Regions from separate parts of the Peribacillus sp. NJ11 genome, predicted to be linked through region 1. Evidence: predicted binding sites of a transcription regulator. Region 1 holds the regulator's gene; each other region holds the start of a gene.
What was found. The regulator LexA, encoded in region 1, represses DNA repair genes until DNA is damaged. The targets are predictions, from matches to a motif close to CGAACATATGTTCG.

Region 1 (10,857 bases):
TCAACCCAGGGGATTGGTTTTTGGGAAGTATCCCTCCCAATCTTGACACAAATAGACCTCCGATCGTTTTTGTCCAAGGGAAAAATGGCAGTTCAACCAGCTGGTACGGTGAAACGGACTATCATGGTGTCAATGATATGTATACCAAAGCATATGAAGCCGGTTACCAAACGGTTTTTGTTCAGCTTTATGATTCAGCTGGAAATGGATCAGTGAGCCAATATGCTAATGGAAGGCTGTTAGCTCAAATGCTTGCAGAAATCAGTAACCATTTCGGCGGCGAAAAAGTAAATATAATAGCCCACAGTAAAGGGGGACCAGACACCCAAGCGGCTCTAGTACACTATGGAGCGCACCAATATGTCGGAAGGGTCATCACTTTAGCGGCCCCTCATCACGGTTCTAACCTAGCTGATTTGGCTTATAGCTGGTATGCAGGCTGGCTTGGTTCCCTATTGGGTCAAAAAGATGAAGGAACTTATTCTTTACAAGTTGGTAAAATGGCGGAATTTCGATCTGTCACGGATAACCATGTTAACTCCCGTAAAAATATGTATTTCACCGTGGCCGGTATGAATAGGGGGCCGGTTCTTTCAGCTTTATCAATGGGTGGACAATATTTATCTTCATATGGAGAAAATGATGGTCTAGTGAATGTTTGGAGTACAAAAATTCCCTACGCATCACATTTATTTACGGATCCCAACTATGATCACGACAATATTCGAGTAGGTTCAGCAGTATTTTCAAGAATTGAACCCTATTTAAGAAGCACTTCTACTGCTGGGATTCCTGGTTTAAATGTCAATTATAAAGAACGGGTTGAAGATGATGTCATCACAACCGCACTCTCTCAAACCGTCCTGGGAGATGTCCTGCAACAAAATGTCTGGAACGAAAAAATTTTCCATGTAAATGAAGCAGCCCCAGGTAATATAACCATATATACAGCTTCAAATGATGTCGAGGTCGAATTAATTTCTCCTTCCAATAAAAAGTATGCACCTTCCTTAAAAGTTCATTATGCAAAAAATGAAACTTCCTTTTTTAATGGTGCCACCATCCAAACATTTAATAGAAATAACCTTGAAATTGGTGACTGGAGAGTTCGACTGAAGACTAAATCGCCAAAAGACGCATACCTGTTCACAGCACATTTTAACGAAAAGAATCCCATTACATTAAGTATGGCCGGAAAAGTTAAGCAAAAAGATGCAAAATTTTTAATAAAGAATCCAATGAATGATAACAAAAGGCCAATCAGCACAACATTTTCGGTTCATCTAATAGATGAAAACGGTAATGAAATTCGTGAAAAAAGCTCAATTAAGGTAATGGACGCCGGAAATTTTTCTGGTACTCTTCCAGAAGTACCTAAATCAGGTGTTTATAATGTAACGATTGATGTCAAGGAAAAAAATGTGAATGGTACTGAAAGAACCCGTACATTGATTCGTTCGGTCTATATAGAAAAATAGTAAAAATGATTAGAAAAGACCTTCTCTTAATTGAGAGGTCTTTTTTTGGGGTGAAATGTATTGAAATGATTCAGCAAAAGGAAACAGCCAGGCCGTATTTCATATTGGTCCTAAGTTAGCGGTTGATCGAAGGGCATTTAGCAAGTCAGATCCCCCTGCAACAAAAAAGATTCATGAAATCCAACGAGTGCCATCTAGGATTTAATCCGTCTTTTGATAAGATTCCCTATAAGTTAAAATACAAGTTTTGAGTGCTGAATAATTGCCAATGCTTGCATAGCCATAAAACCAGCCCATGAAAATTCCTGCAACCAAATGATGTCGGTGGCTAATGAAAATGGAAATGAATAAGCCAATACCCAAAGCGATGGTAGGGATGAATTTTGGTGGAATATGAAAAATGACCTTAATAAGTTGAGTAAGAATCATGATGGTAGGAATGGCTATCACTGCATCCCAAAAGTTTGTATGGATGGTTGGGTAGTCCATAATGTCACCACCTTATATTAGAAGTTTTACAAAATTAATTTTTACCATTTATAAAAGGTTTATACATAGTAATTCATTAAATGATTGATCAAATAAAGTTGATGCAAATGGTTTTGAAATTTTCAGCGTTCAATTAAAAAGCCATCAATCCATTGAATATTAATGGGTTTGATGGCTTTTACTAGAGAGGGAGAATGATAATCCAAATTGAAGCCGTACTTAGTAAGTTATCACCATATTGATCTTAGTGAAAAACAATTAATAACATTTTTTTGCTGGACAAGCTGTAACCTTTCTCATAGTTTAGAATACGATAAGAATGAAGATATCCAACTAATAATGGGAGGTTCTAATGAGTAAGGAATCGTTTATTAAGGAAATTGCTCCTTATGCCCAAAAAATTCAAAAGGAATTTAAAATATTACCTTCTGTTGTCATTGCACAAGCTTGTTTGGAGAGTGGTTATGGGACAAGCTTCTTAGCAAATCAAGGGAAAAATATATTCGGTACAAAAGGTGACTATAAAGGAGATTCTGTCATTATTCAAACAATCGAATATGTCAACGATGCGCCCGTTCAAGTATGGTCCAAATTCAGAAAATATCCAACATGGGCAGAAAGTCTACAAGATCTTGCCTATCTATATGTAAAGGGGACTTCATGGAATAGAAGTTTGTATACAGCTGTCATTGGGGAAAAAGATTACAAAAAGGCACTTAAAGCAATATTCGATGCGGGCTACGCCTCGGACCCGAAATATATAGAAAAACTGGTGAATCTTATCGAAACAAGTGATTTAACTAAATATGACGCAAGCAACGAAGAGGTCTATCATATAGTCAAAAAGGGGGACTCTGTCTCTGCGCTTGCCAAAGCATATGGTTCTACACAGGTACAGATTCAACAGTGGAATGGGTTGGCCGATCTTAACCTCATTAAAGTGAACCAAAGATTAAGAGTGAAATGAACTTTTAACAGGGAGCGGGATTTTAACGCTCCCTTTTTTTTATTGGAATGAGGGTTTCCTATTTTTCAAAATACATATATCCAGAAAGACGTTAGTTTCCCTTTCATCCGGCATAAATGAGAAAGGATGTTAATAATCTTAGGAAAACTCGATTCTATCAAAAAAATATATCAAAACCTAGTCTTCCATATGCATAATGAGAGAATTCGGGACATAAATTAAACAAACAAAAAAAGCGCGGTTAGCGCTTTTAGTGTATTTGTCTATATAAGCCTATAACTTTTCCAAGTATCGAAACATCTCTTAAAATAATTGGTTCCATATTCGAGTTCTCAGGCTGAAGCCTTATGTAATCCGGTTCCTTAAAGAATCGTTTTACAGTGGCTTCATCATCTTCCGTCATGGCCACGACGATATCTCCATTATTGGCGCTGCTTTGTTGTTTCACGATGACATAATCTCCATCATGAATTCCTGCTTCGATCATACTTTCACCCATGATTTCCAGCATGAATACATGGTCATCATGCGGAACCATGCTTTCGGGAAGCGGAAAGTATTCTTCTATGTTTTCGATGGCCGTTATCGGCATGCCCGCTGTTACTTTTCCAAGTAACGGAACGTTCACGACATTAACTTTGGGGATATTGTTCGCTTCCTCCAAATTCAGTATTTCAATGGCCCTCGGCTTGGTTGGGTCACGTCTTATCAGGCCTTTACTTTCCAGGCGGGATAAATGTCCGTGTACTGTTGAACTTGATGCAAGTCCAACTGCTTCGCCAATCTCCCGTACGGAAGGTGGATACCCTTTTTGGCGGACCTCTTCTTTAATGAAATCAAGGATATCTTGCTGCCGTTTTGATAGTTTAGTCATATGTGCACCTCTTCTCCAATGTTCTTTGCTACATTATAGCATGGCCCCCAACTCTATACAAACATAAGTTCGAATTTTGTTGTTGACTGAAACAAACGTTCGTATTATAATTTGGACGTAACATACGAACGAACATTCGCTTTGGAGGGATATTTATGAAAAAATTATACAAAAATTATATTTCTACGATTCTATTAGCGGGATCGGTATTCATCTTTTCAATTTTATTCTCTTGTACATTAGACAATGATCAAAAAAAGGATTTCCTTTCTATAGAAGTAAGTGAAGGCGACACCCTATGGGAAATTGCCGAAGAGTATGAAGAAGCTGATTTGACAAAAAAAGAATTCATTGGTTGGATAGAAGAGCATAATGGAGTCAGGGCGGATACGATTAAACCTGGTCAAGTCATTGTCATACCGGTTAAAGGGGACGATCTTGTTCAGAATTTGGCCAGTCAGCAGTAAGTAGTGAAGGTAGGGTATTATGAAGGCAGTAATCTATTGTAGGGTTAGCACAGAAAAAGAATCCCAGGAAACATCATTGGCAAGGCAGGAAGATGAATTAGTTAAATTGGCGGAAAAGATGGATGTGGAAGTTGTTTCCATAATAAAAGAACAGGCAAGTGGTTATGAGTTAAATCGGGATGGCATATTTGACATGCTTGAACTATTTAAAACCAAAGAAGCTGAAGTTCTATTAATCCAGGACGAAACTAGACTGGGGAGGGGAAATGCCAAAATAGCCCTTTTCCATGTCATCCTTAAAGAAGACGTGAAAATTTATACGCTCTCACACGATGGAGAACTTGAGTTATCTGATTCGGATGCCATGGTCATCCAGATAGTTGGTATTGTAGAAGAATATCAAAGGAAACTACATAATCTAAAAATAAAACGCGGGATGATAAGAGCCGTTGAAAAGGGATACCGTCCGCAAAAAAATCTTCATAACCAAAGGAATTCCACTGGAAGGGACCGTATGGAGATTCCAATTGAAGAAATTATTAAACTCCGGGCCAATGGATTGACATTTGCAGAAATCGCAGCCACTTTAAGGGGCTTTGGATACAATGTATCTAAAGCCACTGTAAACAGGCGTTTTCTCGAACATCAACTAAATACAGAGGAAAGTCAATCATAGAACTTGTAATTTCGCTTTTTTTTTAATACCATGACAATATCCGCAGATTACGAAGGAGCGAAATTATGCTATCAAAAGAAAAATTAGCCCGTATTAATGAACTTTCAAAAAAGGCCAAGGGTGAAGGTTTGACGGAAGTTGAGGCGAAAGAGCAAACCCAATTAAGAAGTGAGTATTTGGAGACATTCAGACGGTCCATGTCCGATACGTTGGAGCATGTGAAAGTCGTTGATCCAGAAGGTAATGACGTCACTCCTCAAAAGATAAAGAGTATTAAAGAAAAAAGAAACTTACATTAATGCTTGGACTATTCTCATGGAACACTCCATTTGAGGATTCTTTTTTTAGGAATAAAAAGAGAGTGCATTCATGTATGTATTCCCCTATTTAGCTTAATCTAAATAGGGGCCTTCTCTAATTTGTAGAAAATTGTAATATTGGGTTAGTAAATAGTGATTTTAGTTGTGATATTATGCTGGTCACTATAATATAAAGAGGTACATTACAGGAAGGGATGTTTTACGATATGTTAGATAAATTAGATGCACTTTCTATCAATACGATTCGTACATTATCGATTGATGCAATTGAAAAGGCTAATTCCGGCCATCCAGGTATGCCGATGGGGGCAGCGCCGATGGCGTATAAACTATGGACTGAATATATGAATCATAACCCGAAAAATCCGGATTGGTTTAATAGGGATCGCTTTGTTCTTTCAGCTGGTCATGGGTCTATGCTGTTATACAGCCTTCTTCATTTATCGGGCTATGGCTTATCTATCGATGACTTGAAAAGCTTTCGCCAATGGGGAAGTAAAACTCCGGGACATCCTGAATTCGGACATACTGCAGGTGTAGATGCAACGACGGGACCGCTTGGACAAGGTATCGCAATGGCAGTCGGCATGGCAATGGCAGAACGCCACTTGGCAGAAAGCTACAACCGTGATTCTTATAATGTAGTCGATCATTATACATATAGCATTTGTGGAGATGGAGATTTAATGGAAGGGGTTTCTGCTGAAGCCGCTTCATTAGCTGGACATCTACAACTTGGAAGGCTTGTTGTTTTATATGATTCTAATGATATTTCCCTTGACGGCGACTTAAGTCAATCATTTAGTGAAAGCGTAGCAAACCGGTTCAAATCTTATGGATGGCAATATATCCGCGTTGAGGATGGGAACGATCTTCAGGAAATAGCCAAAGCAATTGAAGAAGCGAAAACCGACGAAGCACGCCCAACTTTAATAGAAGTCAAAACGGTTATTGGTTACGGTTCACCAAACCGTTCAGGTAAATCAGCTGTTCACGGCGCTCCGCTTGGTGCAGATGAGCTTAAGTTGACTAAAGAAGCATATAAATGGACATTCGAAGCGGATTTCCATGTTCCAGAAGAAGTGTATTCACACTTCAATGAATCTGTTGTGGACGCAGGCGCTCAAAAAGAAGAAGCTTGGAATGAATTGTTCAAAAATTACAAAGAAGCACATCCTGAGTTAGCCGAGCAATTGGAGCTGGCAATCAAAGGTGAACTGCCTGCTGACTGGGATCAGGAAATTCCGGTCTATGAAGAAGGAAAAACATTAGCTTCCCGTGCTTCAAGTGGAGAAGTGTTAAATGCGATTGCCAAAAGGGTGCCTAGCTTCATTGGTGGTTCTGCAGATTTAGCCGGATCTAATAATACTGCCATTAAAGGTGAGACAGACCTATTACCTGGTAATTACAGTGGTCGTAATATTTGGTTTGGTGTACGTGAATTCGCTATGGGTGCGGCCTTAAATGGTATGACCCTTCATGGTGGATTAAAAGTGTACGGAGGAACATTCTTCGTATTCTCTGATTATTTGCGTCCTGCTATAAGAATGGCAGCACTGATGGGACTTCCTGTAACGTATGTATTTACCCATGACAGCATTGCTGTTGGGGAAGACGGACCGACACATGAGCCAATCGAACAATTAGCATCATTACGGGCAATGCCTAACCTAGGGGTCATCCGTCCGGCTGATGGCAATGAAACGGCAGCAGCCTGGAAAGTGGCAATGGAGTCTACAAATAAACCAACTGCCCTTGTACTGACTCGTCAAGGATTGCCAACAATAAAAGACTCTTCCGAAACTGCGTATGAAGGTGTTTCAAAAGGGGCTTACATCATCTCCGCTTCTAAGAAAGAAGTAGCCGATGCATTACTTCTTGCGACTGGTTCCGAAGTGAACTTGGCTGTCGAAGCACAAAAAGCTTTAGCGAACGAAGGAATTGATGTTTCGGTAATCAGCATGCCATCATGGGATCGATTCGAAACTCAATCTAAAGAATATAAACAAAGTGTAATCAATCCGGCAGTGAAAAAACGTCTGGCCATTGAAGTGGCTTCACCGTTTGGCTGGGATCGTTATGCAGGTGATGAGGGTGAAATATTGGCCATCAATCATTTTGGAGCTTCGGCACCAGGCGGTAAAATCATGCAAGAATTTGGTTTCACAGTAGAAAATGTAGTTGCTCGTGTTAAAGAAATGCTAAAATAATCGTAATGGGGACTGACACCAACTAGTTTGGTGTCAGTTTTTTTATCAAAACTTCGTATTGTATGTTGAAAGTGCTCTTATTCTATGGGGAATCTTCCATTCGACAAAAAAAGAAGAAAATTTCTCCAGCAAACAACATATCTTTTCAGTTTGTCAATATATAATGAGAATAAATAAATTTCGTTTGAATGTGTCAGTTAAAGGGGAAAGTCATCAAGAGTGGAGAAAGATGGAAAGGTCCTGATTGTTAATTGTTCTGGTGACCAAACCAAAATAGGAATGCTAGGAGGCATTGGCTGATGAGAACCTATGAAATTTTTTTAATCGAAGATGAATTTGCCCATCATTATTATGGTAGAGAAAAGCTGTTTTTCAATTTGTTTTTGGAGTATATTCAAGCTAGGGGCAGACTGAAGAGTATTTTGCAAAAACAAATCGAATATGTCACCAAAACAGTCCCTATTATCCAGTTGCAGGTAGCTATTGAACAACGTTTGCAAAAAAAGATGAATTTTTGGTCTCAAAATGGAAAATACTATTTAGAAAAAACAAACGGATCCAGTAAAGCCGTTTTAATCATCCAGGATGATTCCATTATGCTTAAAGCTGAAGGAGACTATGAAGCGGAAACGGCCTTCTTTGAGTGCATTCGAAAATATGAAGCGAGTTTTCTAGCCATTGATTTTGAACACGAAAAATACGGTTGGTTAAAACCGATAAAAGAAAGAAAATTTGTCTAAATGGGGGACTTTTGGGTAGCGGGTATTGTATAATAACCTTTGGTCTAGTACACTGATGTTAGACAACACGAAGGAGGAAATAGTATGTGGGTTTACATTCTAGTTGGCGTACTGGCATTGATTGCTGGAGTAGTGCTGGGATTTTTCATCGCTCGTAAATACATGATGGATTACTTAAAGAAAAATCCGCCAATTAACGAACAGATGTTAAAAATGATGATGATGCAAATGGGTATGAAGCCATCCCAAAAGAAAATTAATCAAATGATGAGCGCCATGAATAAACAACAAACAAAATAAGATAGCATGAAACCTTGATATATCAATGTTATTGGAAGATTGGATGCAAAATTTTATATAATATCGAAATGGTAGCTTCATTCAGGCTGAATCCTTCCGCCGATTTTATATAAAATTTTGGTTTATCTTTCATTGTTGTTCCTAAAGCCACTTTTTCTGAATGAATGATTCAGAAAAGGTGGTTTTTGTTTTGGAATTAATAGATATGATTAAAAGAGTATGATTACCATTGTTTAGCAAAAGGATTTACCCAAGATGAAGTCAGAGACATGATTAATGCTTTCGATACTAAGACGGTCATAGAAGCGCGTATTAAGGTTATAATTTCCACTTTATCTAATACTGGGCTAAGAACTATGGATTAACGGGAATTACCCTTCGAGAATGTTAGCGATACGAGTATTATTGTCAACGGGAAGGGCTGTGAAGTGTTTTAGAGTTGGTAATATAGATATCTATAGTCTCTCACGACTTTTAGGACAAGGAGATATTCAAGTATCAGAGCGATATTTACACACCATTATCAAATAAAGCATTTCCCAACAGTTCGTTAATGAATATAAATAATTGAGATAATGATTAAAATCAGCTATATAGATCTAAAAAGACTGAGTTACGTTACCTGATAAATCTGGTAAGGTTATATAATTGGTTAAAGTAATTTAAAGTTAGTGCTATATAGTTAGTGTAAGAAGCAGGTATATAGAAATAAGAAGTACAATCAAACTATTAAAATGGGACAAGATAAAGGGAAATGCTAAAGCTCACCTCATTGCATATAGTTTGTTCGGGCACCTTCGTAAAAAGTCTTAAGCTCATTACTGGCTATTATAGATTGCTGTACGTCTTTTTCCATTAATGCTTTTAAATCATTGTCAAAACAAATTCCTTGCATTAATTTGGATTTCATTAAGCATATTGTTTTAAAATTTAATATTTCATGGGTTTCCATGGTCTCGTGAAGGGCCAACTTTTCATTTTCCATTCAATCACCTCCTCAGTCTATGTAACAAAGGTGATTTTCCCTATTCAACTCTCAGGTATATAGAGGGCTACATGTTGTTTTTCTAATGGTTGTAACCTTTTATAAAAAAATGAAAAGTAATGAATAAGACATTTTGAACAACGAAAGATAAGTAAGTGAATTTAAATGAAAGGAGAGATACTTAGTGGAAAAGTAGGATTGCATGAAACGTTAGAATTGCATGAAATATTGAATTTCAAAAGCCTTTGTCTATCAAAAGCTTCTACAATGAACGTATTAGTCCAAGATACGGAATTGAAAAACATTCTTTTACAGGACATGAGCAGCGGCAGAGAGCAAACTCAAAGATTACAGGAAATCCTGGTTAATCAAGGAGAGGAAAAAATAATGACTAACTTTTTGCAAAATATGGCGGTAAGACAGAACAGGTGATTGCTACTGACTTTCTGAATTCTGCCAAATCAGGAATAAGAAATACGGCTTTCGCCATAACAGAAACAGCTTCACCTGAATTGAGGGCTGCATTACGGGAACAGCTGAGATCTGCTGTAAAAACACATCATCCACAGGATATAAGTGAGCAGTCGCAGGTGAATTTAAAAGCGGCTAATACGGCATTGAATCTTTCTCAAAAATAAGGTTTTCATTTTCCAACAAAAGCCTTCTATTATTTGATAGGGGGAATTTCACTGCATTTATAAACTAATCAACAAAGATGAGTAGGCTGTTGAGTTTTTTAAGTTGACTTTATCAACTGTAAATATTAATATTACAGTAATCCCCTTGAGGAGGATGCAAAAGTGAATAGTGATTTTACAATAGCTGTGCATAGTTTGGTCTATTTAGCTTATCTACCAGATCATATGGCAAGCAGTGAGTCTATCGCAGAAAACGTTTGTACAAACTCTGCAAGGATTCGGAAAATGATGAGCTGCTTAAGGAATAAAGGATTTGTTAAGACTAAAGAAGGTGTGGGCGGAGGCTATATTCTTGACTGTAATCCTGAAGAGGTGAGTTTGGCGGATATTTATATAACGGTATCACATGGAACTTTGAAGCCTAAGTGGTGTACAGGTGATCCCGAGAAAAAATGTGTCATATCTTCCAACACCCAGGTGGTCATGGATCAAATATTCGATGAAGCTGAGTTATATTTTGAAAAATATTTAGAAAATATAACACTTAGCACTTTTTTGGAAAAAATTAAACAATGTCCGTGATATTGATTTAGTTTTTTCTTTGCACAAAATGTATATTTTATTAATACAGTTAATAACTATAGTTTTAATATTAATTGAACATAAAAGGGGTGTTAAGGATATGGCTGAAAATAATCAGTTCAAAAATGAGG
Region 2 (10,857 bases), 3.1 Mb from region 1:
CGCTTCTCCTTCTTCCGCTACGTGAGTGGCCCTGATGGAGTCCCGGATATCCTTTTGAATGGTTTGCGGCATTATTCCATGCTCTTTATTATAATTTTCCTGAATTTCACGGCGCCGCTTCGTTTCATTGATGGCAAGTTCCATCGAATTCGTGATGCGGTCCGCATACATGATGACGTGGCCGTTGGCATTACGGGCTGCACGGCCCATCGTTTGAATAAGCGAGCGCTCCGAGCGAAGGAACCCTTCTTTATCGGCATCCAGAATTGTCACTAATGACACTTCCGGAATATCCAGGCCTTCCCTTAAAAGATTGATTCCAACGAGTACATCATATTTACCCATTCGCAGTTCCCGGATGATTTCTATCCTGTCCAAGGTCTTCACTTCCGAATGAAGGTATTGGACCTTGATGCCAATTTCCTTTAAATAATCGGTTAAATCCTCAGACATCTTTTTCGTTAAGGTCGTAATGAGGACGCGCTCGTTCTTTTTGACGCGCTCTTGTATTTCACCGATCAAGTCATCTATCTGTCCTTCAATCGGCCGCACTTCTATCGTTGGATCCAGCAAGCCGGTAGGACGGATGATCTGCTGAACCATTTCTGGCGTATGTTCGAGTTCATATGGTCCCGGAGTTGCCGAAACGAATATGGATTGATGGACCTTTTTTTCAAATTCTTCAAATCTTAGCGGGCGGTTATCCTTTGCAGACGGCAGACGGAAGCCATGATCGACGAGTACTTGCTTACGTGCCTGATCCCCATTGAACATTCCCCGGATTTGCGAAAGGGTCACGTGTGATTCATCCACGACCAAAAGGAAATCCTCTGGAAAGTAATCCATTAAAGTGTAAGGTGTCGCACCTGAGGGACGAAGCGTTAAATGGCGGGAATAGTTCTCGATCCCTGAACAAAAGCCCATTTCCCGCATCATTTCCAAATCATAACGGGTCCGCTGCTCCAAGCGCTGGGCTTCAAGGAGCTTTTCATCTTCCCTTAATTCCTTCAATCGCTCTTCCAGTTCCGTTTCGATATTTTGAACGGCTATCCTCATTTTCTCTTCGCGAGTAACGAAATGGGAAGCCGGGAAAATGGCGATATGTTCACGTTCTCCGGTAATTTCACCAGTCAGGGCATCCACTTCACGGATACGGTCAATCTCATCTCCGAAAAACTCGACCCTTACGCAATGTTCATCACGTGAGGCTGGGAAAATTTCGACCACGTCGCCACGAACGCGGAAAGTCCCCCGTTGGAAAGCAATATCATTCCGCTCATATTGAATATCCACGAGTCTGTGCAGCAAGGCATTCCTGTCTATTTCCATGCCTGTTCGGAGAGAAACGACCATCTCGCGGTACTCTTCCGGGGAACCGAGTCCATATATGCACGAAACGCTGGCAATGATGATGACATCTTTCCTTTCGAACAAAGAAGAGGTAGCCGAGTGACGCAGTTTATCGATTTCATCATTGATGCTTGCATCTTTTTCGATGAATGTATCAGTGGATGGAACATAAGCTTCTGGCTGGTAGTAATCATAATAGCTGACGAAGTATTCAACGGCATTATTTGGGAAAAACTCTTTGAACTCACTGTAAAGCTGTCCTGCCAACGTTTTATTGTGGGCAATGACAAGAGTCGGTTTATTTATTTGTTGAATCACATTGGAAACGGTGAACGTCTTCCCTGTCCCCGTTGCCCCCAATAATGTCTGCATTTCCTTGCCTTCTTTAATGCCTTTGACAAGCATTTCAATTGCTGCAGGTTGATCTCCTTCAGGAGAGTATTTTGAGACTAACTCAAACTTATCCTTCACCAAGCATAGCCTCCTATTGAAATATTTTTATATGAAAACGGGACATGGCTATATCCCTTCTATTTATTCCGGTTTAAGAATGTATATATACACATTCTACCACAATCGCCTCAAAACAAACCAGCAATAAGCGAACATCCATTCTATTTTTTGTTTATAGACTCGATGGGTATTGAGGGGAATGACAAGTTGAGTACAAAAAAAGCACCTTTGATGTCAGGCGCTCTTGGATGTTCGTTTCATCATTCTTTTTGATAACCAAAATCCCACAGTCAGGGATAAGGCATCCACGATGATCAATAAGTTTGTATGCGTATAACCTTTATATGCGGAAGCTGTAATCAAGGCAACCGTTAAAACAAGGCCAACGACATTGTTATAGGTGACTCTTGAAAATAGCATGACAAGTAGACAAGGAAGGAAAAGGGCAGAAAGAATTTTAATCATTTTTTCATCTCCTTTATAAGAGAAAAATAGAGTAGTTTCAGTTTAAATGATTATGAAGTTTTTTGCCAATCTATTTCCTGCTTGATTTTAGACGGCACCCCCTGAAGACCATTCCACCCATCCATAAATTATGCCCATTAAAAAAAGAAGCAAACCCCTTTAAAGGGAAGTTTGCTTCTTTTCAGACCAATCAATATGGATCTGCTTCATGTCCTTTTCTGACTGCATCCTCTGGGTTATCCGTTCCACCCATAGGTTTTGAAGATTCCGTATGTTCAGAAGCCGAGGCTAATCCCTCTTTTAATCTGCGGCCATACTCTTCATCAGCCTCTTCGGCTAGGGCTATCATTTTTTCCTGAATGCGATTGTCGGCAGGAGCCAATGCCGACACTAAATTGGAGATTAAATCGTCTTTTTCCCAATCTTCGAATTCACGGAATGTTTCACCAGCCTGATTCGTATTGTTTTGGCGATCGATTGTCTCACGAACAAGCTTCCCTTCTACCAAAGGTGTATGCTCCTTGCCCGTCTGCTTGGCTTCTTTCAAACCGCCTACAGTTGATGGTTCGTAGTTGATGTGGGGGCTTTGATTACCTCTGCCAACTTCATATTGCATCTGTCCGCCCGTCTGATTCGTGGCTGTTGGCTTCTTTGGAGCATTTATCGGCAATTGCAGATAATTCGCGCCAACACGGTGACGCTGTGTATCGGAATAAGAGAATGTACGTCCCTGTAACATCTTATCATCAGAAAAGTCCAGTCCATCCACTAGGACACCCGTGCCGAATGCAGCCTGTTCAACTTCAGTGAAGTAGTCTTCCGGGTTTCTATCCAATACCATCGTACCGACATGCAGCCATGGGAACTCATCTTTCGGCCAGATCTTTGTGTCATCAAGAGGATCAAAATCCAACTCGGGATGATCATCATCACTCATGATCTGTACGTTGAGATCCCATTCCGGGTAGTCCCCGCGTTCGATCGCTTCATATAAATCCTGTGTGGCATGATTGAAATTCGTAGCTTGAATTTCATTAGCCTCTTGCTGCGTCAGGTTCTTGATCCCTTGTTTCGGTTCCCAGTGATATTTGACAAGTACGGCTTTGCCTTCCTCATTCACCCATTTATAAGTATTGACCCCTGACCCTTGCATCATGCGGTAGTTAGCTGGAATGCCCCAAGGGGAAAACACAAAGGTAATCATATGGAATGTTTCCGGTGAACTCGAGCAAAAATCGAAAATCCTTCTGCCGTCCTGAATATTCGTGACCGGATCCGGTTTGAAGGCATGAATTAAATCCGGGAATTTCATGGCATCACGGATAAAGAAAATTTTCAGGTTATTGCCTACAAGATCCCAGTTTCCATCTTCCGTATAAAATTTAACGGCAAATCCCCTGGGGTCACGTAACGTTTCCGGGGACGTCCCTCCATGAATAACAGAGGAAAACCTCACGAATACCGGTGTTTTTTTACCTTCTTCCTGAAAAACCTTCGCTCTCGTATATTTTGAAATAGGCTCGTCCCCCGCTTTACCAGTCGGAACAAAATAACCATGTGCACCTGCACCACGGGCATGCACCACCCGTTCAGGAATACGCTCCCTATCGAAGTGGCTGATCTTTTCCAGGAAATCGTAGTTCTCAAGTGTACTAGGACCTCTGTTTCCTACAGTTCTAAGACTCTGGTTATTCGTTACGGGGTGCCCTTGCCTGTTCGTTAATGTTTCTTTCGATTCATCATTTGTTTTTTTGGATTTATCAGACAAAAAAATCCCTCCTATGTTAATTAATTCCACAATACTACTATACTTTCCCCTATCCCCTATATTTCACTCTTCAATCTTCAAATTTTATTGAAATTGAATAAATGAGTGCTTTTCTCCTATATATGAAAGATTTCATTTTCACAACACCAACAACATATCTTCATAACATCGAATTAAAAACGGGCTGACTACTCATTAATGTTTCAAGAAACTTCACTATATTTTTTCTAGTAATACTGAAAAGGAGCGAGCTTTATGAAATAGTAGTAATCCTGATATTTGTGTCCTTCCCGCGATCATCGAATGACCCGCACCGATTCAACAACGGTTAACATTACAGCAAGCTCCTATGGATTGAAAAGAAATCTTCGTCTGTTCTAAACTCATAAAATGATAAGAAAGCCTTGAATGGCAATCATCCATTCAAGGCTTTTTAGAGGGAGCATACCCATTTTTGTATAAGTCAACAGCACTTCATTATAATGAAATAAGGATAAAAAATTCAAAAAGCGAGGTGCCTTAATTGGGCGAATCAATAATAGGAAGACTTGGCAGGATGATGACAGGAAAAACCAGTCGTTGGGTTGTCATTGCTTTATGGATAATTACAGCAATTCTCTTAACCTTCACATTGCCTGCCGTAAATGATCGAACAACAAATAATGCCGCTGACTTGCCTGAAGACTCAGCTTCCGTCGTGGCTGATGAACTTATTAAAAAAGAATTCCCGAAATCTTCTGGATTACCTGCCCTGCTTACATGGCATCGGGAAGGTGGACTGACAGAAGCCGACTTGGCTGAAATCCAGTACCTTTCCAAAGAACTGACAGATAACCCACTGTCCCAGCAATCTTTTCTACCACCGCTACATGAAATTCCGTTGCCTGCTCTGCAAGGATCGGTTTCGGAAGATGGAACGACTTTCGTACAGCCGCTTTTCTTTAAAGAAAAGACCGAAACTGCCATTCTGGGAAAAAATCTTGAAAGCATTAATGAAACAGTATCCGAACGCATTGGATCGGACCCATTCAAGGTACCAACAGATTCAGGTGAATTATCCCTTCGAGTGACAGGCCCTGTAGGGATATCCGTCGATGCAACGGGATTATTTTCAGGTGCGGATTTCAAATTGCTATTAGCAACCGTAATTCTTGTACTTGTTGTCTTATTACTCATTTACCGCTCCCCGCTTTTAGCCATCATTCCTTTAATCGGAGTAGGCTTCGCCTATATTGTCACAAGCCCGATCCTTGGATTCATGGCAGACCATGGTTGGATTACAGTCGATTCACAGGCCATTTCAATCATGACCGTATTATTATTCGGTGCCGGAACGGATTATTGTCTATTTTTAATTTCTCACTACAGAAGTGAATTAAGGAATCATGAAAGTAAACGGAAAGCCATGATTGCCGCATTTAAAGATTCATCAGGTGCCATTGCAATGAGCGGCCTTACGATTGTCATTTCCCTGCTAACATTGCTTGTAGCCAAATACGGAGCCTATCACCGTTTCGCTGTACCATTCAGCTTGTCCATCTTAATCATGATGCTGGCAGCTTTAACACTTGTACCGGCATTGCTTTCTGTATTCGGGAGGGCTTCCTTCTTCCCAATCGTTCCGCGTACACCAGAAATGGAAGAAGCACGGGCCAAGAAAAAGGGAAAAGAAGTCAAAAAGCATAAAGAATCAGGTCGTATCGGTAATTGGATTGGTAATATCGTCACAACCAAGCCATGGACCGTCATTCTTACATGCCTGATCATCTTCAGTGTTTTAGCTGGATATTCTTCGCAAATAAAATATTCATATGATATTCTCTCTTCTTTCCCTGAAGATATGAACTCACGTGAAGGCTATTCCGTCATTTCCGACTCGTATTCACCAGGCGAACTGGCACCAGCCACAGTGGTTGTCGATACGGATGGTGAAGATATTGATTTAGCGTCAGCATTAAAAGGGATGAATATCGTTGAAAGTGTTGCTGATCCCGTCACAAGTAAATCTAATATAGATCTGCAGTCCTATGAAGTCACATTCAACATAAACCCATACGATATTGAGGCCATTGATTCAATTCCAGAAATCCGCACCATAGCAAAGAAAGAATTGAAGGCCGCCAATATCTCTTCTGTTGATGAAAAGGTTTGGATTGGCGGGCAAACAGCGACACAATTTGATAAAAGGGATACCGTAAAAGCCGATGAATTCAAGATCATCCCGATCATCATCATCCTGATTTCATTGCTCCTTTTAGCCTACTTGCGATCTGTGACAGCCATGGTGTATTTAATGGGAACTGTCATTCTCTCTTTCTTTGCAGCTATGGGCTTAGGTTGGATAATCTTGCACTATTTCATGGGTGTGGATGCCATAGAGGGGACAATTCCGCTTTATTCATTCGTATTCCTGGTTGCACTTGGAGAAGATTATAACATTTTCATGGTTTCAAGCATTTGGCGTAAGAAAAAAACGATGCCAATCAAGCAGGCCATTAGAAAAGGCGTTGCCGAAACTAGCGGTGTCATCACTTCAGCCGGCATAATCTTGGCAGCCACTTTTTCCGTTCTTGCCACACCTCCGATTCAAGTATTGGTTCAATTCGGGCTCATTACTGCTCTAGGTGTGTTAATGGACACATTCATCGTGCGCCCGTTCCTGGTCCCGGCAATCACCTCCCTCCTTGGCCGCCATGCCTTTTGGCCGAGTAAGGTGACTAATCAAAAAGAGAAAGAACATGCCAATTAATAAAGAAAGTTAGCTTTTACCCTTCTTAAAAAGAAAAACCCTGTGCTCCTTAAATGCACAGGGTTTTTACACGTTTTCTAAAATAAGGAAAACTTTCAGTTGACACTTCTACTTTCACCTCTTATAATTACATTAAGTTCAGATATCTCAAATTAAAGATATATACGTTCGAGATTAATAATCAGGAGGAATAACCATGACAAATACAAAGTGGACAGTCGACCCAACTCACAGTGCTATTGAATTTTCTGTAAAACATATGATGATCGCCAAAGTAAAAGGAAGCTTTAATAAGTTCGAGGCAAACATTTCAGCAGACCCACTGGACCTAACAACTGCAGATATTGATTTTACCGTAGATGTGGCCAGTATAGACACACGGAATGCAGACCGGGATAACCACTTGCGTTCCGCTGATTTTTTTGATGTAGAAAAAAATCCTACATTAACATTCACATCAACAAAAATCGTGAAAACGAATGAAGATGAATACGATGTAACAGGTAATGTAACTCTAAACGGAATCACACAAGAAGAAACTTTCGCCATCACCTTCGAAGGCCAAGGAAAAGATCCATGGGGAAATGAAAAAGCGGGATTTAGTGGAAAAGGGAAAGTTAAACGCAGTGATTATGGTCTGACCTATAACGCAGCATTAGAAACAGGCGGCGTACTAATCGGCGATCAAATCACTCTTACCATCGAAATCGAAGTTGCTAAAGTAGCTTAATGAATAAGAAAGAAGCAGCCATCTCCAGGATGGCTGCTTTTTTCTTATTCAAAGTATTCATTTTATCGGAATTACGAATTCCTCGTTTTATAAAGTAAGTAAATGAAGTATGGTGCCCCGATACTCGCTGTAAAGACACCAGCAGGTATTTCCAAAGGTGAGAATAAGGTCCGTCCAATCAAATCCGCTACCATAACAAGGATGCCGCCAAGCAAAGCTGAAGTAGGCAACAACACCCCAAAACTCGAACCAACCAGCCTTCTAGCCATATGAGGTGCCATTAGTCCCACAAAGCCAATTCCTCCAGCAAAAGCGGTAGAACCACCAATCAATGCCGTACTGATCATCAATAATGTAAACCGCTGTTTTTGGACATGTCCTCCAAGCCCCGTTGCAAGGTCATCGCCTAACTCCTGTAAATTAATATTCCTGGCATATAGAAAGGCAAGTAAAAGGAATAGAATCGTCCATGGAGCCAGCACCGCGATATTACTCCAGGTGGAGTTGGATACTGAACCCGTGATCCAAAGGTTTGCCTGGCTCGCTTGAAAGACTGGCCCAAGAATCATCATCATCGTAGTGAGTGCCTTCATTAAAGCCATCACCCCAATCCCGATCAACACAAGCCTTATCGGGGGAACTCCATTTTTCCAGGCCAAGGAATAAACAAGTAAGGCCACGACTGTCGCCCCAATGAATGCAGCTAACGGCAGCCAATTGATGCTCACTGTTAAAGAATGATTCTTATCGCTAAAAATGGCCAAGAATCCAACGACCGCTACAGTCGCTCCTCCTGTTATCCCTAAGATATCCGGCGAAGCAAGTGGATTTCGAATCATCCCTTGAAGGATTCCTCCAGCTACAGCAAGGCCCATTCCTACCAACAGGGCAACAATTATTCTAGGCAGGCGGAAAGATTGGATAATAAGCCGATCGCTATCCGTCCCCCCTCCGATAAAGACCTGGAGGACACTTAGCGGATTTATATTCATTTCACCCACTCCAGTACTGATAACAAACACTAGTGAAGTGACTAAAAATAATATGGAAATCACGATCATAGCTTTTTTATCCATCAAGAATGATATTTTTTCATTAAACAAACGAAAGCTCTTATATGACTTCATCGACCGCTGAACCCCTTTCTAGCTATATAAATAAAGAATGGGGTCCCGATTATGGCTGTCATGACTCCAACCGGTATTTCTCGAGGCATCAGGATATACCTGGATATGACATCGGCTGCAATCAAAAGCACCGCCCCGAAAAGTCCAGAGAAGGGAATCAACCAGCGATGATCGATGCCAACTATAGAACGGGTAAGATGCGGAACGACGATTCCTATAAAGCCAATCGGACCCGCAACCGCTACTGATCCGCCAGCGAGCAGGATGATTGCCAGCCCCATAACCAGTTTAAGGAATACTATATTCAGTCCAAGACCTTTTGCAACATCTTCACCCATGGATAACACATTCATTTTACCGGACATGATCCAGGCAAGGCCCCAACCTACGACAAGATAAGGCAGGACGGCAACTAAATTGTCTAGACTTCTACCGGAAACGGACCCGGCAAGCCAGAATAGGACTTGCTCTAAAAGAGCCTCATTAGAAACAAGAAGACCTTGTGTAAGTGAAGCTACCATGGCCGTCATGGCTGCACCAGCCAATGTCAGCTTCATCGGTGTCAAGCCCCCACTTCCCATGCTTCCAATCATATATATGCTTATCGCGGCTATGGCCGCCCCTATGAATGACAGCCATGTGAATACTTGAAGATTGCTTATCCCAAAAACGGTGACCCCAGTGACAACCGCCAATCCCGCGCCTGCGTTGACACCGAATATATCTGGAGAAGCGAGTGGATTTTTAGTTAGCGTTTGCATTAACACCCCTGAGATGGCCAAACTTGCACCAATTGCCGATGCGATCAGGGCTCGTGGCAGTCTGACTGATTGAATGACAATGTGTTCATTCGTCCCATTGAAATGGGTAAAAGCATCAATGGCCATTTGCCATGTTGTATTTGTATATCCGTATACTATGCTTGAGCACATTAAAAACAGCAGCAAAATAATGGTAATGAACAGCCCCATCCATTTCTGCCATGAATTTTTTAATAACATATCCAGTTACCTTTCCAATCACGTTTGTATATCTTATTTAATTCAATTGTACTGGCGATAACAGGATTATGTCAATGAATTTGAGAATCATTTTCAATTATATATTGACAGAAAAGTATATTCATTTTATGATGATGCTGTTAAGTGCGAATGATTATCATTTGCCGGAAAATTGGGAGGGATACATAGATGTTTAGATTTAAGTCATTATTAACGATTTTTACAATATTTGCAGTCTTCCTTCTAGCAGCTTGCGGGAATTCGGATGAGAAAGCCGAAGGAAAGAAAGCTGAAGGAAAGAAAGAGGAAAAAAGCTACACAATTGAGCATGCCATGGGCACTGCTGAATTGAAAGAAACGCCTAAAAGAGTGGTCGTTCTGACAAATGAAGGTACTGAGGCATTACTTGCTTTAGGAATCAAACCTGTTGGTGCCGTTCAATCATGGCTTGGCGACCCTTGGTACGACCATATTAAAGATGATATGGATGGAGTCGAAGTTGTTGGTGTAGAACATGAAGTTAACTTAGAGAAAATCGCATCACTGAAGCCTGACTTGATTATTGGAAGCAAGATTCGCCAAGAGGCTGTTTATGATAAATTAAATGCAATCGCCCCTACCGTATTATCTGAAACGCTAAGAGGAGATTGGAAAGAAAACTTTAAACTATATTCAAAAGCCTTGAACCTTGAAGAAAAAGGAAACGACGTAATTGCAGAATTCGATAAACACACTGAAGATCTTAAAGCTAAATTGGGTGATAAGGTAAATCAAGAAGTTTCCGTTGTTCGTTTCATGGCTGGAACTACTCGTATTTATTACACAGACTCATTCTCTGGAGTAATTTTCGATCAATTAGGATTTAAACGTGCAGAACAACAAAAGGAATTGTTCACTGCAGATAATAAATTAGGTAACCTTGCCATCGAGGTAGGAAAAGAAGTCATCCCGAAAATGGATGGAGATCTTCTCTTTTACTTCACCTACGCTCCTGAAGGCGACAAACAAGCTCTAAGCACAGCAAAAGAATGGACAAATGATCCACTTTGGAAAAACCTTGATGCAGTCAAAAATGGAAATGCTCATGAAGTTAGCGACGCAACATGGAATACAGCTGGTGGAGTATTAGCAGCTAATAAAATGCTGGAAGATATAGAAAAGATCATGCTTGAAAAGTAATATTTTAAAAAAAGGCCTTTCTCGATATATTCGAG
Region 3 (10,857 bases), 780 kb from region 1:
CCACTAACTCCATATCAATTATTAATCTTGGTTAGTTTTTTGAATTTGATTCCTCAGTTCTTCGCTATGAAGTTAGCAAATAGACACAAAAATAAAGTTAAAGAATAATTTGATTAAGAAGAGTAACTTCTTTGAATTAAAAGTTACTCATTTCTTTAATAAATATCAACAATATTCATTAACATAGCCTAAAAAGAAAAAGTAAAAAAAGCCTACTTCCTTGAATTGCAAGGATCGTAGGCTTTTTTATTATTTAAAATCACTTTTCACAACGTCCTTCCCCTTCATGAATTCATCATTATATGAATAATAATCTTTTACCTCATCTATAATCCATTGTTTGGATGTTTCATTTTAAGTTAAAACTAACCAATATTCCTCAAACGTTTCTTCTATTGGTTCACTGTCATTAAATCCGTTGTATCTTTTTAGTTTATTGTTCATTTTCTTTAGTTAATTTATATTCCCAAGATCGATTCGAGTCCCTAACGCTGTCCCTTTCCAGTAACTTTCATTTGTTTTTGCAAACTGAATGTTTTCCGCATAGTCCTTAACGATATTATCAGCAGCTGTATTGATAATGGAAGTCAAGCCGGTTGAGAAAATAACTGGAACAAGTACAAAACAAAGAGCCCAACTTTATGAAGCTATTGAATTTGCACGAGAAGGAGATAATGATTCTTGATGAAGTACTCAAATGATTGAATCGTTCGGGAGTTCAAAATCAGTTCCAAAGCTTTCACATATTATTCTTATATATATGATTTAAAGCTAGTCTGCAGGAAAAGTTGATAAAGAAACAACTTACCATTGGCATTGATAAGACGTGTCCGGCCATTACGGTATCCGTACCGGTGGATGAGAGTATTGAAGATTCTGGGGATTTGACGCCTTAGTTTGCACTGCAGCAAATAGGTTTCAGCTTCATTTAAAATATGTTTCCCGTTTTGTGACTTCACTTCATTCATAAAGCTGTTCTATAGAGAGCTGTGATTGAAGTGAACCCAAAAAGTTAGACACTTTATTTAATTAGGGATTTTTTCTCTTTTTCCAATGTTCCGAAAAAAAAAGGAGCGAATCTTTAATAAAAAAAGCCTGTATCGATGATTACTTGGTAATTATTGATACAGGCTTTAATATTCAGCATTTATCAATACTTATATATATTTAAACAAATAAGCTGGCTTTTTCCTTTACTTATATCGGGAAAGTGTAAGTTTTTTAAGTTGTTTTCAGAAAAAACTATTATTTTTAAAATTCTTAGGTTCTCTACTATAATAAATTAAATTCCCAGTTCGTTTTAAGGAGATCAGATATGTATAATGTACTTTTTATCACTATAGGCTCAGTGCTTGTTGCAGTAGCCTACAACTTATTTTTGATACCTCATTTAATTTTAAGCAGCGGACTTAGTGGACTTGCGATTATGTTCGGAATCATTACCCCAGTCAACACAGGGATATTGAATTTTCTCTTGAATTTGCCATTGCTGATTCTAGGATACTTGAAGTTAGGAAGACGCTTTATCACCTATACGATATTATCAGTTGTCGTGATATCCGTCAGTTTATATCTCATTCCAGTTCATGGAATATCCACTGAACCGATTTTGTCTTCTTTATTTGGCGGAATCATATCGGGATTCGGTATAGGCATCATTTTTCGTGCTTCAGGGTCTTCAGGCGGTTTCGATATCATTGCCATGCTGTTGGCTAAGAAGAGCGATTTCCCACTTGGTACATTGCTTTCAGTGATGAATGGAGTTGTGGTGGTTATCTCAGGCTTCATCTTTGGTTGGGATGCCGCATTATATACGCTGATTTCCATATATGCAGCTGGAAAGGTGATTGATACAATTCATTCCAATCACATTAAATTAACATTAATGATCGTTACGAAAAAGAGTGACGAAATGAAAACGAAGCTCCTGACCAACCTATATCGAGGAATTACAGTCATGGATGGTGAAGGTGCATACTCTGGAGAAAAGAGTAAAGTGATGATGACAGTCATTACCCGTTATCAATTAACCGATGTAAAAGCGATGATAAAAGAAGTGGATCCGAATGCTTTTGTCAATATAACAGAAACAGCCGAAGTCATGGGGATGTTTCATAAAGAGTGATGATAAATAGAAAAGCCTCCCAACATTAGGGGAGGCTTTTTTGATTATCAGGCTGTTATTTAGTCATGCATTTTAGCTTCCAAACTGTTTTAGCAAAACGTTCATTTCAGAACTTAATTTTAAGAATAAAGGTTCATTTTTCATATCCAAGGCTTCATCAATCTGTTTCGCAAGGATATTCTTTTTGGTATTAAGGACGGATTCCAGAATAATCATATCAATTAACATTTCCTGAACCACAGCATCGTTTTTCATTTCGCTCATTGATAAGGACTTCACTGACTCTGAATAAGATTTTTCATTTTTCAAAGTTACCACCCCTGACCCTTTTTATTAGTATATGGATTTGAATGGATAAAATCAACTGAAAATTTAAAAAATTTGAATCTTGATAGAAAATGTGTCGTTTAGATGACGAAATGACCACTATTTATAAGAATTTTTAACTTTGTGTGAACTTGCTTTTTATCTTTACAGGTTGTGCTATTATAGTGAGTAATTTAACATATATTTCCCATCTGACTTCACCTATTTATTGACAATGGGGAATGGAAGGGTACAAACAGCAATTAAGAGTATAAGCTTTGTTAAAGTGAAAAAAGTGTTTAATGCAATGAGGAAGAGGTGGATTAATAATGAAGGAAAACAGTCAGGGAATCATCGAGGAGTATGAAATCACGCCATATACACTAATGGTTTCGCCAATCAATTATGGCAGTAAAATATATGCCCGTATCGTTGAAATGGAGGACGAATTCGTCTCGCCCTTTAAACCTTTGGAAATAGTAAAGAAAAGCTGTGAGTTCTTCGGATCAAGTTATGAAGGACGCAAGCAAGGCACGAAACAGCTCATAAACATCACACATAAAGCACCGATCGCGATTGATCCGACGAGTTCGATCTTCTTCTTTCCAACTACATCTCCGTTGCGTCCCCAATGCATCTGGATATCACATGAGCATGTAGTATCCTATGATCGCCAGGATTCCAAACATACAACCATCACATTCAGGAATAAACAAACCGTCGATATAGAAGTATCATGCAGTTCTTTCGAAAACCAGCTGCACCGGACATCCTTTTTAAAAACGAAACTCATCCAGAGGATTGAGGAAACAAAGAGGAAATCTTTCTATCTGTTCACCGAAGCAAATGGAGTCAAGGCTTCAGAGGTAATGTCAAAGTATATACCACGTTAGAAAGGGATTCAGGCTGGGATAATCATAAAAGCATGATTGGAATGAAAGTAAAGGATGCAAGCGTACGGAATTCACTCGAAAATAATGGAAGCCCTTCTTATTAAAGAAGGGTTCCATAATTAATCTTCAAATAATTCATCCATTAGATCGTCAATTTCTTTTTTTGATTTTTCAGTGCCTTCTTTGGAAATGGAGATATTATCACCAAAATACCAGTTAAAATGTCCTGGGTATCTATGATGATTGTTTAAAGATTCCCTGATTTTTTGAATATATATTATGTTCAAAATTTCACAGTGAATAATAGTATTACATAAAAGAAATCTATTAAATTCCGGATGAGTTCCTCAAAATCGCCAATCAGATAGGGTATGAAAACTTAGGGCTCACCAACAGCAATATGTTTTGCAGCTAGAAACCTCCAAGCAAACGGCAGATATTGCAAAGGGAATAGGCGTAGGACTTTATGATGTAGGTGAAGAATATGTGAAGGGAGTTTGGAATTTTGTCACAAATCCTGGGGAATCGATTGAAATTGTGGCTAATTCTATTATTCACCCTATAAAACCCTATATATTGTAAAGTCCATCTCGGATTCTTATAACTGAATATGTCTTACATTGTCGAATTGATTATATAAAAAAGTAAAACCATGCAGAGGTTAAACATTGCATGGTTTTTTATAAGAAAAAAGAGTTGGAGAAACTTTTAACGATCAAATAAAGGGGGTATAAGTTTGTTAGTGATTCACTTCATAATATATTGGACATCCACGATGTTTCAAATGTTTTGTTCAATATTTCACAAACTATTCACAAGGGTTCTTATCTTTCTGGAAGTTCTTTTTTATATCAAGAGATGGTTAGTAGTAGATGGCTAGACTGGTATAGGGGCAGTATATAGACATGACTAAAAAAAAAGAGTTCTGGTTGACGTTTTTCATTTATGAATTATTCCAATCGAATACGGATTTATATCCATAATAATCTTTCCGCTTTTTTGTTGGTTAATTTATAAGTAGGCGATTTATTTTTATAAGCTGTCAGAGACACTTTAATTAAAGTAATTTGGTTTTCAAAGACTTTACTCAGACAATGCCGTCAACAATCTTTTGCAAAAATGCTGTGCTGACTCTAAAATGATAGTGTTGGGGAATAGTTGTGTTTGTACAGAATTAAAGTGGTGATTAAAATGACGATTAATTATGAGCATGCCAGCCCAACCTATTATTCGTTAAGGACTGTGGAAAAATTGTACTCACTTATCTTTAAGAAGCAGGAAAGATCAGATGCGTTTTAATGGTCATATCTTCCTTCCCCCCAGGCATCTGTATCCTTCCGGAAAGACTCCAATCACCCATCATTCACAGGCAAACAATATGGAGGATGTCTGCAATAGGGATAATCCGCTAAATTTCCCTTGAGCGGAGACTTTTTTCGAAAAAGTAATAACATAACAAGTCTTCGGTTTTGTTGCGAAGGCGGGGATTGAAGTAATTATGATGTTCCTCGTATCCTTTATATAAAAAACAATACATCGTGAAGGATTCATCGCGTTTGATTTCACTTACTTTAATATTCTCCTTGCGCAAATAGCGCCGTACCTCGGCAAGATCGTCCTGGACCACCGTTAAAATATGTTCGACTAGTTCCGAATAGGGCCTTTTTAATTTAAACGGACTAATTTCGATGACCTTGAGATCCCGGTTCAAGACTGTAATAACCATAGGGAGGTAGATGGCTTTTTCAATCATATTTCGGTCATCTTCTGGAATGCGGGTCATCATGACCGCTCCTTTCTAAAGTAGAACGTTTACAATATTAATATGTATACTTAGTAAAAGCGAGAACGTTTGTTCTTGTTTTTTATCCTAATGCATTTTCAGTGCATATGCAAGCAATTTTGATAAATGATGAAATTTTTGTTAACAAGATTATGTTTTCCTGAGATAGGGAAAGTATGAAGATATATGGATAATAATTCTTGCAATTTCAGGGGAAAGTGATATATCTAAAATAAACGGTTTTTAATAAGTTTATGCTACTTTTATAGTAGCATGTCGAGGGAGATAATTATGGATTTGGATACTATACGTGAGTGGTTTACACTTGATCATATTTCGGCGCTTATTCAGCAATATCGCTCATTCGGTCCAATTCCTGGGATCTTACTGCCGATGCTGGAAGCCTTTTTGCCCTTTTTGCCCTTAGTGGTGTTCGTGCTTGCTAATGCAACGGCTTTTGGTCTCTGGTGGGGGTTTTTATTTTCTTGGATTGGTGCTGTAGCTGGTTCTTTTTTTATCTTTTTAGTTATTAGAAGATATGGTCAAATGAGGTTTTTTCGATTTTTGCAAAAACATAAGCAGGTGCAGAGGTTGATGGTTTGGGTGGAAAGCCATGGATTCGGTCCCATGTTCATACTGCTCTGCTTCCCTTTTACTCCATCGGCTATCGTGAATATCGTGGCAGGACTTTCAAAAGTCAGTCCTTTGCAATATGGACTTGCAGTCGTAGGAGGGAAAGCGGTGATGATTTTTACGATCAGCTTCGTAGGTTACGATTTAGTGTCCTTAATACATAAGCCTGTGCGTACGATCATTATCGGGATTGTCATCTTTATCCTGTGGTATGTAGGAAAAAGACTGGAAGTCCGGTTAAATAAAAGCATGAAGAGAGAAGAAGGACAATAAATTAGTATATAAATGTAGTAGGGGTTGAACTAGATGGAAAAAACAAACAAGAATACTTTATCCGATTGGATAAAAGCAGCCATGATAGCTTTTGTTATTTACATCTTAATCCGTACTTTTTTCTTTTCAAGTTATGATGTTGAAGGAAAATCGATGCAGCCGACCCTTGAAGATGGCAATAAACTTGTCGTGAATAAAATCAATTACCAGATTCATGATATCAACCGATTTGACATTATTGTTTTTCATGCGAATTCACAAGAAGATTATGTTAAGCGAGTTATAGGGATTGCAGGTGACCGCATTCGTTATAAAGATGATTGGCTTTACGTAAATGGTGAGAAAGTGGATGAGCCTTATCTTGAGAAATATAAGGAAGGTTTTCCGGGACAGGATTTTACGGGTGATTTTACCTTAAAAGAATTGACGGACATGACCACAGTCCCGGAGGGCAAGCTTTTTGTCATGGGTGATAATCGTCTTGAAAGTGCGGACAGCCGTCACTTTGGTTATATACCTGTTGAAAATGTTATCGGTAAAGTCGATGTTCGATATTGGCCGCTCAAAGAATTCAATTATAGATTTACAGGTGAATGATTCGAAGCCCGAAAATTATGAGGGCTTTTTCTTTTGGGGAAAACGCGAACGTACGATTGGTGTTTTTTAAAGGGAAACGGTAAAATAATAGAAAGTGTGTCTAATTGGAAACAGAAACCTAGTCATAAAAAAGAAAGTATTTCTGGTATGATAGATCTAGATATTATGTTGTATAAGGGGGAAAAGAGATGTCACTCCGTTTTTTACTGGGAAGATCGGGTGCAGGGAAAACTTCGCATATATTGGACGAAATTCGCTCCAAATTGGCAGAAGATCCCGAAGGCAATCCAATTATCTACCTCGTTCCTGATCAGATGACGTTTCTATCTGAATATAAATTAATTAAAACACCAGGCCTTGCCGGAATGATCCGGACACAGGTTTTCAGTTTTAGCAGGCTGGCTTGGCGCGTTCTTCAGGAAACTGGGGGAATGAGCCGGCTACATTTGGACAGCGTTGGCGTTAATATGTTGATACGGAAGATCATGGATGATAAAAAGGAAGATTTAAAGATGTTTCGCCGCTCTGCTGATAAGCAGGGGTTCATTGCACAGATGGAACTAATGCTGGCTGAGTTCAAGCAGTATTGCATCCAACCTGATGACATTCAAAATTATTTGGCCGAAACATCACCGTCCGGCAGCGGCATTCAGGATAAACTGCATGATCTTGAATTGGTCTATCAGGCTTTTGAGGATGAAATGGTTGATAAATATTTAGATTCCGAAGACTATTTCACTTTGCTTATCGAGAAAATGTCAGAGTCTTCATATATAAGGAAAGCGGATATATATATCGATGGTTTTTATAGCTTGACGCCACAGGAATTATTGATTGTGGAAGAAATGATGAAGCTGTGCAGGAGTGTAACGATCTCGCTGACGTTAGATCAGCCCTACAGGCAATATGCTCCTGATGATTTGCAATTGTTCAGGCAAACGGGGAATCTGTATCATCACCTTTATCAGGCTGGATTGAGGAACGGTATACCAATTACAGAAGATCGAATCTTAAAAGGGACTGAGAGGTTCGGAAAGAGTCCGGGGCTGAATCATCTGGAAACTTATTTTGCCATTCGTCCTGCACGGACGTTTGAGCATTCACCTGATGTAACGATTGCCCAGGCAGTTAACCGCAGGGCTGAGATTGAAGGAGTTGCCCGGGACATCTTGTCGCTGGTCAGACAAAAACAGCACCGTTTCCGTGATATTGCGATTTTAGTCCGTAATGGAGAAGCATACGCAGATATTTTACAAACCGTGTTTAGGGATTATCAAATTCCATTGTTCGTCGATTCCAAACGGACCATGCTGAATCATCCCCTGATTGAACTGATTCGTTCCACCTTGGAGATCATCAATGGCTATTGGCGTTATGAGCCGGTATTTCGTGCAATCAAGACGGAGCTTCTATTTCCTCTGCAAAAAAATCACGATAGGATGCGCGAACAGGTAGATAAGCTGGAAAACTATGTGCTCGCCCGTGGAATTAAAGGAAGCAGGTGGACGTCCAAAGATCGTTGGACCTACCGGCGCTTCCGCGGACTTGAACTCGAGGACCGGAACCAAACGGATAAGGAAATGAAGCTTGAGCAAGAGTTGAATGAGATGAAGCAATTATTTACCGAGCCCATCTTGAAGCTCTCAAAACGGGTTAAGAAGGCTGCTAATGGCAGGGAATTGTGTGAAGCCCTTTATCTATATCTTGAAGAATTGCATGTACCGGAAAAATTGGAAAAGCTGAAACTAGAGGCAGAAGAATCAGGTGATTTGGTATCGGCTAGAGAGCATGAGCAAACGTGGAACGCGGTTGTCGACCTATTGGACCAATTCGTTGAACTGCTGAGCGGGGAAGAGCTGTCCATGAAACAGTTTGCGTCAATCATTGAAGCTGGCCTGGAATCTCTTGAATTTTCTTTGGTACCGCCTGCAATTGACCAAGTCCTAGTCGCTAATCTGGATTTATCCCGCCTCGATGATGTGAAGACAGCTTTTGTTATCGGTTTGAATGAAGGGGTTTTGCCAGGAAAAGCTTTATCTGACGGGATATTTTCAGATAGTGATCGTGAGATGCTGCTGGCTGGTGGGCTTGATGTTGCTCCAAGTTCAAAAGTGCGCCTCCTTGATGAGGAGTTTACAGCGTATAAAGCTTTTACTACACCTGCTGAGGCCCTTTATCTATCATATCCGCTTGCCGACGAGGAAGGAAAGGCACTTTTACCCTCATCCTATTTGAAACGGGTAAGGGACGTATTGCCTAACGTTTCAGATGTATATTATATGAACGATCCATCCGATCTTTCTGCCGAGGAACAGGTGAAATATGCGGCGAATTATGATGTGGCACTATCGTATCTGGCTGCCCAATTGCAGCTGAAAAAAAGGAACTATCCAATCCATTCACTTTGGTGGGATGTATATAATGCCATTATGGAGGATGAAATGGTCGGTCCGTCGGCAACCAAGGTTTTATCGAGCCTGTTTTATCAAAATAGAACGAAGAAATTATCTGAGGAAACTAGTAAGCAATTATATGGTGAGAGCATTCTTACGAGTGTATCCCGGATGGAAATGTTCAATAGCTGCCCGTTTTCCCATTATGCCGCCCATGGCTTGAAATTGAGGGAAAGGCAAATTTTCCGTTTGGATGCACCGGATATTGGCGAGATGTTCCATGGAGCGTTGAAAATGATTTCCGATTACTTAAAGGAACATGATATTCCTTGGTCTACATTGACAAAGGAACAATGCTTGGAGTTAGCTAGAATTGCTGTGGAGAGACTTGCTCCCAAACTTCAAAATCAGATTTTGTTAAGTACGAACCGCCATCACTATTTACGCAGGAAACTGGAACACGTGATTGGACGGGCCTCAATCGTATTAAGTGAACATGCAAAGGTGAGCGGTTTTGCTCCAATTGGATTAGAACTCGGATTCGGGAAAAATGGAGAGCTGCCGCCACTTTCATTCACATTGAAAAACGGTACGAAGATGGAATTGATCGGGAGAATCGACCGTGTGGATAAAGCGGAAGAAGGTGAGGGTGTCTATTTGCGTGTGCTCGATTATAAGTCGAGTGAAAAGGAACTGAACATGAGTGAAGTATATTATGGACTCGCGCTGCAAATGTTGACATACCTTGATATCGTCGTCACCCATTCCAAATCGCTTATAGGCAAGGAAGCCATTCCAGCCGGCGTTTTGTATTTTCATGTGCATAATCCAGTTGTCAAATCAAAGGGAATGCTCAGTTTGGATAAAATTGAAGAAGAAATTTATAAAAGTTTTAAAATGAATGGACTTGTACTAGATCATTCAAATGTCATTCAAATGATGGATAATTCGCTCGATATTGAAAATTCGGGTAAGTCGGATATCATTCCAGCTGGATTTAAAAAGGATGGATCACTCCTGGCGGCTTCCAAAGTTGCCAGCAGGGAAGAGTTTTCGCTTCTGAATCATCATGTGCGCCGCGTTTACCAGGAGGCTGGCGATCGAATGGTCGATGGTGATGTGGATATAACGCCATATAAATTAAAGGAAAAAACCCCGTGTACATTCTGTTCCTTTAAATCCGTATGCCAATTCGACCAGTCACTGGAGGAGAATCAATTTAGGAATTTAGCACAGAAGAAACAAAATGATGTTCTTGAGCTATTAAGGGGGGAGGAGGAGAGCGATGAGTAAAACGAAAATTCCTGCTCTACCAGGAGACGTGACCTGGACGGAAGATCAATGGAAGGCGATATGGGCTAAAGATCAGGATATTCTGGTTGCGGCCGCTGCAGGTTCAGGGAAAACGGCGGTACTGGTCAATCGGATCATTCAAAAAGTCATTTCGGAAGAAGATCCAATCGATGTTGATGAACTTCTTGTCGTTACTTTCACCAATGCTTCGGCTGCCGAGATGCGCCATAGGGTAAGTGAGGCATTAGAAAGAGCGATCAATGATAATCCGCATTCACAGCATTTGCGCAAGCAGTTGAGCTTGATAAATCGCGCTTCAATTTCCACACTTCATTCCTTTTGTTTAGAGGTGATCAGGAAGTATTATTATCTGACGGAAATCGATCCGGGCTTCCGGATTGCAGATTCTACAGAGGTCCAGTTACTCCGTGATGAAGTGATGGAAGAACTTTTCGAGGAGCAGTATGGACAAAGTGATAATGATGAGTTCTTTAATTTGGTTGATGCTTTCACAAGCGATCGAAACGATGATGCACTTCAGAATATAGTTCGATCACTGTA

Region 2: uvrB (excinuclease ABC subunit UvrB) is a predicted target of LexA. The motif match lies at 1,953-1,966, and genes of this name have one in related genera.
Region 3: QUF86_RS26295 (YhjD family protein) is a predicted target of LexA. The motif match lies at 5,170-5,183, and genes of this name have one in related genera.

The regions. Positions count from the first base shown of each region.
Region 1 is NZ_JAUCFO010000001.1:4,597,262-4,608,118, reverse strand. Features, by position in the region: gene QUF86_RS22555 (esterase/lipase family protein) at 1-1,478, shown strand, start outside; gene QUF86_RS22550 (hypothetical protein) at 1,680-1,967, opposite strand; gene QUF86_RS22545 (glucosaminidase domain-containing protein) at 2,320-2,934, shown strand; gene lexA (transcriptional repressor LexA) at 3,185-3,808, opposite strand; gene yneA (cell division suppressor protein YneA) at 3,964-4,275, shown strand; gene QUF86_RS22530 (YneB family resolvase-like protein) at 4,295-4,951, shown strand; gene QUF86_RS22525 (DUF896 domain-containing protein) at 5,017-5,250, shown strand; gene tkt (transketolase) at 5,478-7,481, shown strand; gene sirA (sporulation inhibitor of replication protein SirA) at 7,781-8,221, shown strand; gene QUF86_RS22510 (YneF family protein) at 8,306-8,521, shown strand; gene QUF86_RS22505 (spore coat protein) at 9,291-9,506, opposite strand; gene QUF86_RS22500 (hypothetical protein) at 9,672-9,938, shown strand; gene QUF86_RS22495 (spore coat protein) at 9,935-10,144, shown strand; gene QUF86_RS22490 (RrF2 family transcriptional regulator) at 10,307-10,726, shown strand; gene QUF86_RS22485 (IDEAL domain-containing protein) at 10,827-10,857, shown strand, end outside.
Region 2 is NZ_JAUCFO010000001.1:1,476,319-1,487,175, reverse strand. Features, by position in the region: gene uvrB (excinuclease ABC subunit UvrB) at 1-1,821, opposite strand, end outside; gene QUF86_RS07255 (CsbA family protein) at 2,038-2,268, opposite strand; gene QUF86_RS07250 (catalase) at 2,459-4,042, opposite strand; gene QUF86_RS07245 (MMPL family transporter) at 4,593-6,785, shown strand; gene QUF86_RS07240 (YceI family protein) at 6,982-7,515, shown strand; gene QUF86_RS07235 (FecCD family ABC transporter permease) at 7,587-8,642, opposite strand; gene QUF86_RS07230 (FecCD family ABC transporter permease) at 8,639-9,643, opposite strand; gene QUF86_RS07225 (ABC transporter substrate-binding protein) at 9,833-10,822, shown strand.
Region 3 is NZ_JAUCFO010000001.1:5,375,932-5,386,788, reverse strand. Features, by position in the region: gene QUF86_RS26315 (hypothetical protein) at 1-108, shown strand, start outside; gene QUF86_RS29005 (hypothetical protein) at 454-591, opposite strand; gene QUF86_RS26310 (YitT family protein) at 1,316-2,125, shown strand; gene QUF86_RS26305 (IDEAL domain-containing protein) at 2,198-2,434, opposite strand; gene QUF86_RS26300 (competence protein ComK) at 2,761-3,324, shown strand; gene QUF86_RS26295 (YhjD family protein) at 4,733-5,107, opposite strand; gene QUF86_RS26290 (TVP38/TMEM64 family protein) at 5,399-6,013, shown strand; gene lepB (signal peptidase I) at 6,047-6,610, shown strand; gene addB (helicase-exonuclease AddAB subunit AddB) at 6,799-10,296, shown strand; gene addA (helicase-exonuclease AddAB subunit AddA) at 10,289-10,857, shown strand, end outside.